Linked DNA regions of Alkalilimnicola ehrlichii MLHE-1. The protein of the gene in region 1 interacts with the protein of each later gene in a pairwise test. Links are inferred from orthologs where the notes say so. Each region holds a gene or a part of one and is shown on either strand. Other genes may lie near its edges.

Region 1 (5,746 bases):
CGTGCACAGCCATACCGGCCGGGTGTGGCTGGGCGATACGGACGTGATGGCGCTGCCGGTGGAGCGCTTCCGGCGCGAGGTGCAGTGGCTGCGCATCGCCATGGTGATGCAGGCGGCCATGAACGCCCTCAACCCGGTGGTGCGGGTGGGGGAACAGGTGGCCGAGCCGCTCGTGGTGCACCGGGGCTGGTCGCGGAAGAAGGCCATGGGCAAGGCGGCCGAGGTCTTCCAGCGGGTGGGGGTGGCCACCGATTTTCTCACCCGCTATCCTTTCGAGCTTTCCGGCGGCATGCGCCAGCGGGCGGTGCTGGCCATGGCGCTGATCACCGAGCCGGATCTGGTCATTCTGGACGAACCCACCTCGGCCCTGGACGTGCTCACCCAGGCCAGCATCATGAATGTGCTCAAGCGCATCAAGCGCGAGCAGGACACCAGCTTCATCCTGATCACCCACGACGTGGCCACCTCCAGCGAACTGGCCGACCGGGTGGCCCTGATGTACGCCGGCCAGGTGGTCGAATACGCCGATGCCCGCCGCTTCTTCACCGAACCGGCCCACCCCTACTCGCAGATGCTGATGGCCAGTGTGCCGCGGCTCCACCAGACCGAGGCGCCGGTGCATATCCCCGGCCAGCCGCCGGACCTGCTCGCACCCCCTGCGGGGTGCCGCTACGCGGACCGCTGCCCCCACCGCTTCGGACGCTGTGCCGAGGATCCGCCACCGCAGCGGTTGGGCGAACGTCACCACGTGCGTTGCTGGCTTTATGGAGGCCGCCGATGAGCCGGACCGCGAATGCCGTGCCATCGCCGCCCGACCGGCGGCGAGCGGGTGCGGGGGAGACCCTGCTGGAGGCCCGCGACCTGCACACCTGGTTCGAACTGCGCCAGTGGGGCTTCCTGCGGGTGGGCCATGTGCGCGCGGTGGACGGGGTGAGCTTCGCCCTGCGCCGGGGCGAGGCGGTGGCCTTCGTGGGCGAGAGCGGCTGCGGCAAGAGCTCCCTGGCCCGCACCCTGCTGGGGTTGCACCGCCCCACCCGGGGGGAGGTGGTGTTCGAGGGGCGGCATCTGGAGGCGCTGGATAAAGCCGGGTTGACGTCCTACCGGGCTCGGGTGGGCTACGTGCAGCAGGACCCGTATGGCGCGCTGCCCCCCTTCATGGACGTGGGCCGCATCCTGGAGGAGCCGTTGATCGTGCACGGGGTGCGCGACCGGGTCGAGCGCCGTCGCCGGGTAAGGGCGGCGTTGGAGGAGGTGCGCCTGTCGCCGCCGGAGGCCTATCTGGGCAAGTTCCCCCACCAGCTCAGCGGCGGGCAGCAGCAGCGCGTGGTGATCGCCCGGGCGCTGGTGCTGGCCCCGGCGCTGGTGATCGCCGACGAGCCGGTCTCCATGCTGGACGCCTCGGTGCGGGTGGAGATCCTGCGCCTGCTGCGCCAGGTGCAGACCGAGCGCGGCCTCACCCTGGCCTTCATCACCCACGACCTGTCCACCGTGCGCCATTTCGCCGAGCGCATCTTCGTGATGTATGGCGGCCGGGTGGTGGAGCAGGCGGCGGTGGACGAGCTGCTGGATCACCCGCAGCACCCCTACACCCAGGCCCTGCTCAACGCCATCGCCGACCCGGACCCGGACAACGCCGCCGAGGAGCGCCCGGTGCCGGCCGGCGAGGCCCCCAGCCTGGCCAGTCCGCCGCCGGGGTGCCGTTTTCACCCCCGCTGCCCGCACGCCATGGCCGGGCTCTGCGACGTGGAGGAGCCCCACGACTTCGAGCCCCGGCGGGGGCATTACTCGGCCTGCTGGCTGCACCGCTAGGCCATCGGCGCGGCGCCGTGCGGCCCGGGGGTCAGCCGGGGTCGTGCAGGTACAGCCGGTCGTCCTCCTCGCGCCGGGTGGGGATGGAGTGGCGGTCCAGTTCGCCGTGCAGGGTGTGGCAGAGGTCGCGGGCGAACAGCGGGTCGCCGATGTGCCAGGAGTGGGCGAAGTTGCCGAAGTAGTCCTCGCCGGGGGTGCGGCTGTCCGGGTCGATGCCGGCGAAGTAGGGGCTGCAGTCCACGTTCACCGCCTTGCGGTGGGCGTTGTCGGGCAGGCCGACCCGGCCGGCGCGGGCGCGCAGGCCGATGCGCTTGGCGTTGGAGACGCGCAGCACGCCATCGTGGCCGCTCTGGTAGTTGGTGAGCCGGGAGCAGTGGCGGTAGACGGAGACGAAGCGCGAGTCATCGGCGGCCAGGGAACTGCTGGAGACATCGGCACCGATGAGAGCGATCTGGCTGACCTTCCAGGGGCGGTTCTTGATCTCGGCGACCTCGTCGGCGTCGGCGAAGGCGTGGCGGATGACGTAGGCGCCGGTGGAGTGGCCCAGCAGGTGGACATTCAGGTCACAGCCGCGCGCCTGGCGTGTCGAGAACAGGCTGATGCAGTCGTCGGTGAGCCGCTCCGCGGTGTGCTTGGCGTAGCGGCGGTCGCGCATGTAGAGCAGCGTGGCCTCGGCGCTGGGCCAGTCGAAGCTGACCACGGTGCCCCGGTAGCCGGCCGCGTGCAGCGTCGCCTTGAGCTTGCGGTGGCGCTTGATGACGATCTCCTGGCTGTTGTTGTAGCCGTGGATGAAGACCAGGACGTTGCCGGTGGGGTTGTCGGACATGGGGTCCCTGCCGGTGGTGCCGGCGGCCATGACCGCCTCCACCCACTCGGCGCGGGGCACGGTGTGCGCGGGTTGCTGCACCTCGCCATCGGGGACGAGCAGGAACCGGGTGGGCCCCGGCGCGCGGCCGAAGACCCGCTTGCCGCTGCGGACACGGGTGTTGATGACGCAGACCACAAAGTCGTGACTCATGGGGGGGACTCCCTCCCTGGACGTGGTGGGCGGACCGGGCCGGTGGCGCGCAATGACGGCCCCGGCCGTTTCCTGGAAGGATAGCCCGCCGGGCCGGCCCTGCACTCGGTAGCGGCTTGAGCCGGTCAGTCGGTCTCCAGGCGGATACCGCGGGCCTGGGCGAACTGGCGCAGCGCCGCTACCGCCCCCTCGGGCAGGCGGAGGGTGAGGGTGACGCCCTCGCCATAGGCTACCGCCTCTACGGTCGCCTGGTGCTGTGCGGCCCAGTGACGCAGGGGCTGTTCCTGGGCGAAATCCAAGGCCAACCGGCAGCGGGTGTGCGGTTCGTGGGCGGCCAGCGGCAGCTCGGCGAGCACCTTTTGGGTGGCCCCGGCGTAGGCCCGCACCAAGCCGCCGGCCCCCAGCTTGATGCCGCCGAAATAGCGGATCACCACCACGATCACATCACCGATCCGCTTGTGCTGAATGACATTCAGGATAGGCTTGCCAGCGGTGCCCGACGGCTCGCCCGCATCGCTCATGGCGGCCGTGGTGGCGGACGCCGGGTCGCCGATCAGATAGGCCCAGCAGTGGTGGCGGGCGTCAGGGAAGTCAGTCATCGCCCGGTCCACGAAGGCCAGGGCCTGCTCGCGGCTCTCCACCCGCCCGGCGCGGGCGATGAAGCGGCTCTTCTTGACCTCCAGCTCGTGCTCCAGGGTCCGGGCGGGGGTGGGGTAGGTGTTCTCGGGCATGGACCTCACATCACCAACGTTGCATCATCTGCGGTATGGAGCGGGTCAGGATAACGCATAGTAGGGGCGGGACAGGGAAAGGCCGGTCGGTCCGGGCCGCAGAGGGATGGGCCCGCCGTGCGGCACTGCTGGCGCTGCTGGCCATCGCGACCAGTGGCTGCACCACCCTGGCTCCGTCACCGCCGGCGGATCAGAGCGATCTCTGCGAGATTTTCCGCGAGCAGCCCCGCTGGTATGACTACGCCCGCGCCTCGCAGGAACAGTGGGGCACCCCCATCGCCACACAGATGGCCTTCATCCACCAGGAGTCCTCCTTCCGCAGCCATGTGCGCCCGCCCCGGCAGCGGCTGCTCGGGTTTATCCCCTGGCGCCGGCCGTCGTCGGCCTACGGCTATGCCCAGGCCCAGGATCCGGTCTGGGGCGAATACCGCGAGGACGCCGGCAGCCTGATGGCGCGGCGCAGCCACATGAAGCACGCCACCGACTTCATCGGCTGGTATAACCGCCGCAGCCATGAGCGGCTGGGGATCTCGCTGCACAATCCGGAGCACCTCTACCTCGCCTACCACGAGGGGCCCACCGGCTACCGGCGCGGGACCTACCAAGGCAAGCCGCAGGTGCAGCGGGTGGCGCGGCAGGTGGCCCAGCGTGCTCAACGCTATCGCACCCAGTTGGCGGGCTGTGAGTCGGAGTTCCGCTGCCGCCGGTTCTACCAGTTCGGGCCGTTCTGCCGGGATTGATCCAAGGGAGATGGGGTGGCGCGGCCGGCCGCTCAGTCATCCAGGTGGTAGGTGTATTGGTAGAGGTCGCGGGGGTCCAGGGCCACCGCCACCCGTTCCGGACTGACCGCCTTGTCGATGGGTGATGTCATTTTGTCCACCACCAGCAGCCGGGGCTTGCGCAGCCGGCGCCCGGCCCCGTCGGCAAACAGCAGGGTGATCGGCTCGGCGGGCGAGGCGGTGAGTTGCACCACCACGCCGATGCCCTGATCGCGCACGCGGACGTAGGAGCCCGGGGGGAAGGGCGTCAACAGGGCGAGCAGCCGCTCCACGGCGGCCTGCTCCTCATCGGTCTCACGGCTGCCGCGCAGATCGCGCAGGGCGTCGATGGGGGTGACCACCGGCTGCCCGGACGGGGGGCAGACCTGCCCCAGGTAGGCACCGGTCACCCGGATGGCGGCGGTCAGGCGGTGAGGGAGCGGTTCCAGCCGGGCCGGCCCCGCCTCTGGATGGAGCGGCACGGCCAGGCAGGCGGCCACCGCCGCGTTGGCGGTCTCCGTCGGCTCGTCCCCGGCCTGCAACATCCCTGCCGTCAGCAGGGCCGAGCGGAACCCCAGTGCCAGGGGGTGGGGCCAGTCCAGGGGCAAATGGGCGAGGGCCAGCGCGGTGTCCAGGCTTTCGGTGGCCAGTTCGGCAATGCGGTGAGCGAGGGTGGCCAGCGGCTCGGTCTCCAGGGCATCGTCGCGCCTCAGCCGGCCGACCCCGAACAGCAGGCTCTCGACCCGGATGTCCAGCGCCTGTTGCTGCTGCCGGCGACGGTCGCTGCGGGTGTTGGACTTGGTCAGGTCCAGCTTGGGCGGCTTGGTGTCGGTGAACCCCAGGGCCAGCAGCTTGCGCCGCTGGTGGTGATTGGCCAGGGTCGCGCCCTTGGCCATCAGCAATCGGCCGTGATCGTCATAGACCGCGTAGGGGAGGGTATGGCCCACCATGAGGTCGATGGCGCGCACGCGATACCGCACCGGGCGCCCGTCCTGCCCGCTCTGGCTCTGCGTTGTTGGGGTCATGGGGTTATGCTGCCACGTTACCGCTCCGGCTGCCCGCCGGCAGCGTCAGGATCCGATGCTAGACCCTGAGTAGTGTAGTGTTTTTTGAAGGCCGTTTCCGCCGGTTCCGGCAGGCCCAGTCCGTAGCCCTGGCCGACGGTGAATCCCAATGAGCGGGCGGTGGCGAGCAGGGCTCGGTTTTCGATGCCCTCCATCACGGTGGTGATCCCTCGGCCATTGAAGAACCGGGCGATGCTCCTGAGGATGTCATTCTGGCCGCGATCGGTCTCCGTCGCCTTGAGCAGGGTCCGATCCATCTTGATCTCGGTAATGGGCAGGGCCTCGGCGCGCTCGAAACTGGCGTAACCGGTGCCGAAATCGTCCAGGGAGAGGCCGAAACCCTGGAGGCGGGTCCGGATGATGCTG
Region 2 (5,916 bases), 510 kb from region 1 along the record:
TCGCAGGCGGCGCGGGCGGTGCGGTGCCAGTGGACGGCGTCCTCCTGGTAGCCGTAATAGGGCGTGAGGTCGAAGCCGCCCCCGAACCACCAGACCGGTTCGCTGCCGGCCTTGTCCGCCACAAAGTAGCGGACGTTGGCGTGGGTGGTGGGGACGTGGGGGTTCTCCGGATGCAGGACCAGGGAGACCCCCATGGCCTGGAAGCCGCGGCCCGCCAGTTCTGGGCGCCGGGCCGTGGCGCTGTCGGGCAGGCGCTTGCCGAAGACGTGGGAGAAGTTGACCCCGGCCTGCTCGAAGAGGTTTCCGTGCTTGAGCACCCGGCTGCGACCCCCGCCCCCTTCCTCCCGCTCCCAGGTCTCCTCCTCGAAGCCGGGGCCCCCGTCCAGCTCTGCCAGCTCGTGGCAGATGCGGTCCTGGAGCTCCTTGAGGTAGTCGAGGACGGCTGGGGTGTCTACGCTCATCGTTCTGGGGCTCCGGGGCTGTTGGGCAACGGGCGACCTTCGGGATGGCCGCTGGCTGGTGTCCAGGGCTCGGGCGTGGCGGGGGCGTAACCACGCGCAGGGGGACGCTGCGAGTACGTCCCTGTAAGCTCGTCGCCGGCCGTCCCTGGCCGGCGACGCCCCCTGCGCCTGGTTACGCCCCCGCCACGCCCGAGCGCAACAGGCCGATAGCTTACGGGCTTCGATCGGGGGTGCCAATGCACCCCGCCACCCCGCCCCGTCAACGCGAGGGCCGAAGGCTTTTCTTCCGTCATCGCGAGCCCCCCTCCCCGCTGCGCGGGCGCGAATCAGCGAGGAACGGGGCACCCCTGTCATCGCCAGGGCCGAAGGCTTTCCCCCCGTCATCGCGAGGGCCGAAGGCCCGTGGCGATCCAGGGCGGTAGACTGCCACGTCGGCTTCGCCTCCTCGCAGTGACGGTGGGGGTGAGTCCGGGCTCGCAGTGACGGTGGGGCAGCACCACTCCCGTCATCGCAAGGAGCGCAGGCCGGCCGTCCGCTACCGCTGGAGGACGGCATGACCACCCCCGTCATCGCGAGGAGCGAAGCGACGCGGCGATCCACAGGCCCTTCCACAGGCCCTGGGCTGCCACGTCGGCTTCGCCGCCTCAGTCGCCCGGTGCATCAGGCGCGGATGACCGCACCGCTCTCGGCGTCGCGGATGGCGGTGGGACGGGCGCTGCGGTCCACCGGGCCGGGGAGGATGTCGGCCAGCTCGGCGGCCTCGGCGCCCAGGCGGGTTCGCACCTGGGTGGCGCTGCGGGCCGGGGGCTGGCCATCGCGGTTGGCACTGGTGGAGACGATGGCGCCACCGAAGGCCTCACACAGGGCGGCGGCCACGGGATGCGCGGTGACCCGCACGGCGACCTTGGCCCGACCACCGGTGATCCAGGCCGGGGTGTGGGGCGCGGCGGGCAAAAGCCAGGTGTTGGGGCCGGGCCAGCTCGCCAGTACGGCCTGGGGGAGGGGGGCGTCGCCCAGCCAGGGCGACAGTTGGCTCACCCGGCTGGCGATCAGGATGAGCCCCTTGCCCGGGTCGCGGCGCTTGAGGGTGAGCAGCGTGGCCACCGCGGCCGGGTCGCCCGGGTCGCAGCCCAGGCCGTAAACCGCCTCGGTGGGGTAGGCCACCACGCCGCCCGCCTGCAGGCGGGCGGCGCACTGGCGGATGCGAAAGCGCGGGGTCGTTTCAGTCGGCATCGGTGTCGCGTTCTCAAGCGGCCCCGCTGGCCCGGCGCGCCCCGGGGGTAGGGGCCGCGTCGGCCAGCAGGGGCGGTCAGGCCTTGGTGCTGCGTTTACGGCCGGTGCCACCGGTGCGCCGGCGGCCCTTGCGCTCGGGCGCTTTGGCGATCAGTTCCTCGCACTCCTCCAGGCCCAGCGATTCGGGTTCGCGGTCCTTGGGGATGCGAGCGTTCTTCTTGCCATTGGTGATATAGGGCCCGTAGCGCCCCTTGAGGATGCGGATGTCGCTGCCTTCAAAGTCGCGGATCGTGCGCTCGCGTTCGATGCGCTTCTTCTCCTCAACCAGCTCCAGGCAGCGCTCACGGCTGATGGTGTAGGGGTCGTCGTCCTTGATGGAGACAAACTTATTGCCGAAGCGCACGTAGGGCCCGAAGCGGCCGATGTTCACCTGCATGGGCTCGCCCTCGGGGGTCTCGCCCATGTCGCGGGGCAGCTTGAACAGCTCCAGGGCCTCCTCGAGGGTGATCTTGTCCATACTCTGGCCCGGGCGCAGACCGGCGAAACGGGGCTTTTCCTCATCGTCCTTGGTGCCCAGTTGCACAAAGGGCCCGAAACGACCCACCCGGACACTGACCGGCTTGCCGGTCTTGGGGTCGGTGCCCAAGTCGCGGCTCTGCATCACCTCCTCGCGGGAGATGGTCGCCTTCTCATCCACCTTGTCCTTGAAGGGCTGCCAGAACTCCTCCAGCAGCGGCACCCAATCGCGCTCGCCACGGGAGACGGCGTCCAGATCGTCCTCCAGCCGGGCGGTGAAATCGTAATCCACGTAGCGGTCGAAGTGATCGGTCAGGAAGCGATTGACCACCCGGCCGATGTCGGTGGGCCGGAAGCGCTTGCCGTCCAGCTCCACGTACTTGCGCTGCTGCAGGGTGGAGATGATCGCCGCATAGGTGGAGGGGCGCCCGATGCCGTACTCTTCCAGTGCGCGGACCAGGCTGGCCTCGGTGTAACGGGGCGGCGGCTCGGTGAAGTGCTGTTCGGGCTTGATGCGCTCCAGGGCCACCTTATCGCCCTCCTTGAGCGGGGGCAGAATGCGCTCGCTGCTGCCCACGTCGGGCTTGCGGTCGTCGGTGCCTTCCAGGTAGACCGCCATGAAGCCGGGCTCCGCAATGGTGGACCCGGTGGCACGGAAGCTGTTGCCTTCGCCGCAGGCCAGGTCCACCGCAACGGTGTTGATCAGCGCCGGGATCATCTGGCAGGCCACCGCGCGCTTCCAGATCAGCTCGTAGAGCCGGAATTGGTCGTCGCTGAGCTTGCCGCGCACCTCCTCCGGCAGGCGGAAGGCGCCGGTGGGCCGGATGGCCTCGTGGGCCTCCTGGGCATTCTTGGACTTGGTGCGGTAGACCTGGGGCGCCTTGGGCAGCCGGTCCTCGCCGTAGCGTTTGGCGATGGTGTCGCGCAGGTCCGCCACCGCCTCCTGGGAGAGGTTGACCGAGTCGGTCCGCATGTAGGTGATCAGACCGGTCACCCCACCGCCGATGTCGATGCCCTCATAGAGCTGCTGGGCCACGCGCATGGTGCGGTTGGCGGTGAAACCGAGCTTGCGTGCGGCCTCCTGTTGCAGGGTGGAGGTGGTGAAGGGCGCGGCCGGGTTGCGCCGGCGCTGCTTCTTCTCCACCTGGGTGACCTGGACCGTGCCGGGGCTCTGGACCGGGCTCTCCCCCTCGCCGGCGTCGATATGGCTCTTGCTCAACGCCATGCCAGCCGCCCGGGCAAGCTGGTGCTCCACCTCGCGCGCCCGTTCACCGTTGTCGATATCAAACTGCTTGACCCGCTGGCCGTCCAGGGTGTGCAGGCGCCCGGGGAACGCCTCACCGTTCCTGGCCAGGTCGGCCTCCACAGTCCAGTACTCGCGGGAGATGAATTTCTCGATCTCCTCCTCGCGCTCCACGATCATGCGCAGCGCGGGGCTCTGCACCCGGCCGGCGGACAGCCCGGTGGCGATCTTCTTCCAGAGCAGCGGCGAGAGGTTGAAGCCCACCAGGTAGTCCAGCGCGCGGCGCGCCTGCTGGGCGTTGATCAGCGGGGTGGACAGCTCCCGCGGGTGCTCCATGGCCTCGCGGATGGCGCGCGGGGTGATCTCGTGGAACACCACCCGGTAGACCGGTTTGTCCTTCAGGGCCCCCTTCTCTTTGAGCAGCTCGTAGAGGTGCCAGGAGATGGCCTCACCCTCGCGGTCGGGGTCCGTGGCCAGATAGAGGGCGTCGGCCTGCTTCATCGCCTTGGCGATGGTGTCCACGTGCTTGGCGTTTTTGTCGATGGTGGTGTACTTCATGGCAAAGCCATGCTCCGGGTCCACCGCCCCCTCCTTGGGCACCAGATCGCGCACATGGCCGTAGGAGGCCAGCACCTTGTAGTCCTTGCCCAGGTACTTGTTGATGGTCTTGGCCTTGGCGGGGGACTCGACGATGACCAGGTTCTTGCTCATGCAGCACCAACAGCCGGCGGGGCCGGCTTTCAGAATGAATGGGGGAGGCGACGAGCGGAGATTTAATGCACGAGATGCACTGGGTTGTCAAACAGGAGGTCTTCCATCCAGTTGAAGGCCTCCTCCTGGCCCGGCTGGTTGAACAGCACCATCAGGACCACCCATTTGACCGTGTCCAGATCCACGTCGTCGTCTTCCAGCGCCATGAGCCGGTCGATCACCAGCTCACGCCCGGCGCGGTCGAGAATACCGGCCTGTTCCAGGAACAGGATGAAGCCTCGGCTTTCCACATCCAGGCGCACGGTCTCGCGCTCATGGTAAACGCGGATGGCCCGGTCGCCGGTCACCGTTGCCGGCATATTGCGGCTGTCCGCCAGACCGTCCAGCCAGTCGAACGCCTTGCGGATCTCCAGCGGTGTGAAGCCGGCTTCGAAGAGTTCGGATTCGAGGGAATCGCGGTCGGGGCTGGGCTCGTCGTCGTTGGCGAGGTAGTTCTCGAACAGGTAGATCAGTACTTCGAAAATGCTTTGCTTCATCACACGTCCTCTGGCCCCGTGCGCTGGTAGCGGCCGCCAGGCAAGGCCTGAACCCGCCCCTGCAGCTCCAGTAGCAGCAGCATGGAGGAAACGGCATCGGCCGTCAATCCGCACCGGCCGACCAGGGTGTCCAGGGCCACAGGGTCGTGACCCATGGCCTCAAGCAGGGCGGCGTATTCCGGATCGGGCCCCGCATCGGAGCCGCCATTGTCGGCCGTCACCCCGGCTGTCCTGTCGGGGATGGCCAGCGGCAGGGCCTGCTGAACATCCAGTTCCTCCAGGATGTCGGCCACCGACTCCACCAGCCGGGCGCCGTCGCGGATCAGCCGATGGCAGCCGCGGGCCAGCGGGCTGTGGATGGAGCCCGGGATGGCAAAGACATCGCGCCCCTGGTCCAGCGCCTGGTAGGCGGTGATCAGTGAGCCGCTGTTGAGGCTGGCCTCGACCACCAGGGTGCCCAGCGAGAGGCCGCTGATCACCCGGTTGCGACGGGGGAAGTGGCTGCGGCGCACGCCCACCCCCGGTGGCAGCTCGGTGACCAGCGCCCCCTCGGCGGCGACCCGGTGGGCGAGCGCGCGGTTGCGCGCCGGGTAGATCCGGTCGGGCCCGGTGCCCATCACCGCGACGGTGACACCACCGGCCTCCAACGCGCCCTGGTGTGCGGCAGTGTCGATGCCCTGGGCCAGGCCGCTGGTGACGCCAAGACCGCGCCCGGCCAGGGTCTGGGCGAAATCCCGGGCCAATTCCTGGCCGTTGTGGGTGGGGTTGCGGCTGCCTACGATGGCGAGCTGAGGCCAGCTCAAGAGCTCCGGGTCGCCCTTGACGAAGAGCAGCGGCGGGGCGTCGGCCAGCTCCGCCAGACGCGTTGGGTAGGCGGGGTCCACGCCCGGGCTGAGCACGTGGTGGCGGGGGTCTGCCTCCAGCCAGCGCAGGTCCGGGTCGGCGCTCTCCGGGGTGGCGGCGTGGATCGCCTCCACCACCGCCGCCGGCAGCCCGCAGCGGTGCAGTTCGGCCGGCGGGGCCGCCAGGACGTGTCGGGGGCTGCCGAAATGGTCGATCAGCCGCCACCAGCCGCGTGCGCCCAGTCCGGGGACGCGCCAGAGCGCCAGCCGGGCCCGCAGTTCGGGATCTTGCACCACAGCGTGGGCGCGCGTGCCCGTACTCAGGGCCGGCGCACCTTGTCCAGGACCTGCATGGGGCGGCGCGCCTCCATGAC

What was found. The genes of interacting proteins can lie anywhere in the genome.
Region 2: the proteins of MLG_RS11020 (region 1) and MLG_RS13305 interact in binary tests that used the Escherichia coli proteins (3 or more experiments, as listed by UniProt). The link is inferred for Alkalilimnicola ehrlichii MLHE-1 from one-to-one orthologs.

Annotation. Positions count from the first base shown.
Region 1 is NC_008340.1:2,469,808-2,475,553, reverse strand. The notes cover bases 1,756-4,597. They hold MLG_RS11020 (IMPACT family protein), read right to left. Parts: upstream 3,559-4,597; coding sequence 2,953-3,558; downstream 1,756-2,952. Other genes in these bases: MLG_RS11010 (hypothetical protein), read right to left, coding at 4,331-4,597; MLG_RS11015 (transglycosylase SLT domain-containing protein), read left to right, coding at 3,594-4,298; MLG_RS11025 (alpha/beta fold hydrolase), read right to left, coding at 1,841-2,827; MLG_RS11030 (ABC transporter ATP-binding protein), read left to right, coding at 1,756-1,809. Outside these bases: MLG_RS11035 (ABC transporter ATP-binding protein), read left to right, coding at 1-781; more of MLG_RS11030, read left to right, coding at 778-1,755; more of MLG_RS11010, read right to left, coding at 4,598-5,341; MLG_RS11005 (EAL domain-containing response regulator), read right to left, coding at 5,359-5,746.
Region 2 is NC_008340.1:2,979,491-2,985,406, reverse strand. What follows is about bases 1,468-4,479. They hold MLG_RS13305 (DNA topoisomerase I), read right to left. Parts: upstream 4,165-4,479; coding sequence 1,771-4,164; downstream 1,468-1,770. Other genes in these bases: MLG_RS13300 (DUF494 domain-containing protein), read right to left, coding at 4,227-4,479; MLG_RS13310 (L-threonylcarbamoyladenylate synthase), read right to left, coding at 1,468-1,694. In the rest of the region: hemF (oxygen-dependent coproporphyrinogen oxidase), read right to left, coding at 1-461; more of MLG_RS13310, read right to left, coding at 1,122-1,467; more of MLG_RS13300, read right to left, coding at 4,480-4,700; DNA-processing protein DprA, read right to left, coding at 4,700-5,839; MLG_RS13290 (LysM peptidoglycan-binding domain-containing protein), read right to left, coding at 5,863-5,916. UniProt on the Escherichia coli protein: Releases the supercoiling and torsional tension of DNA, which is introduced during the DNA replication and transcription, by transiently cleaving and rejoining one strand of the DNA duplex.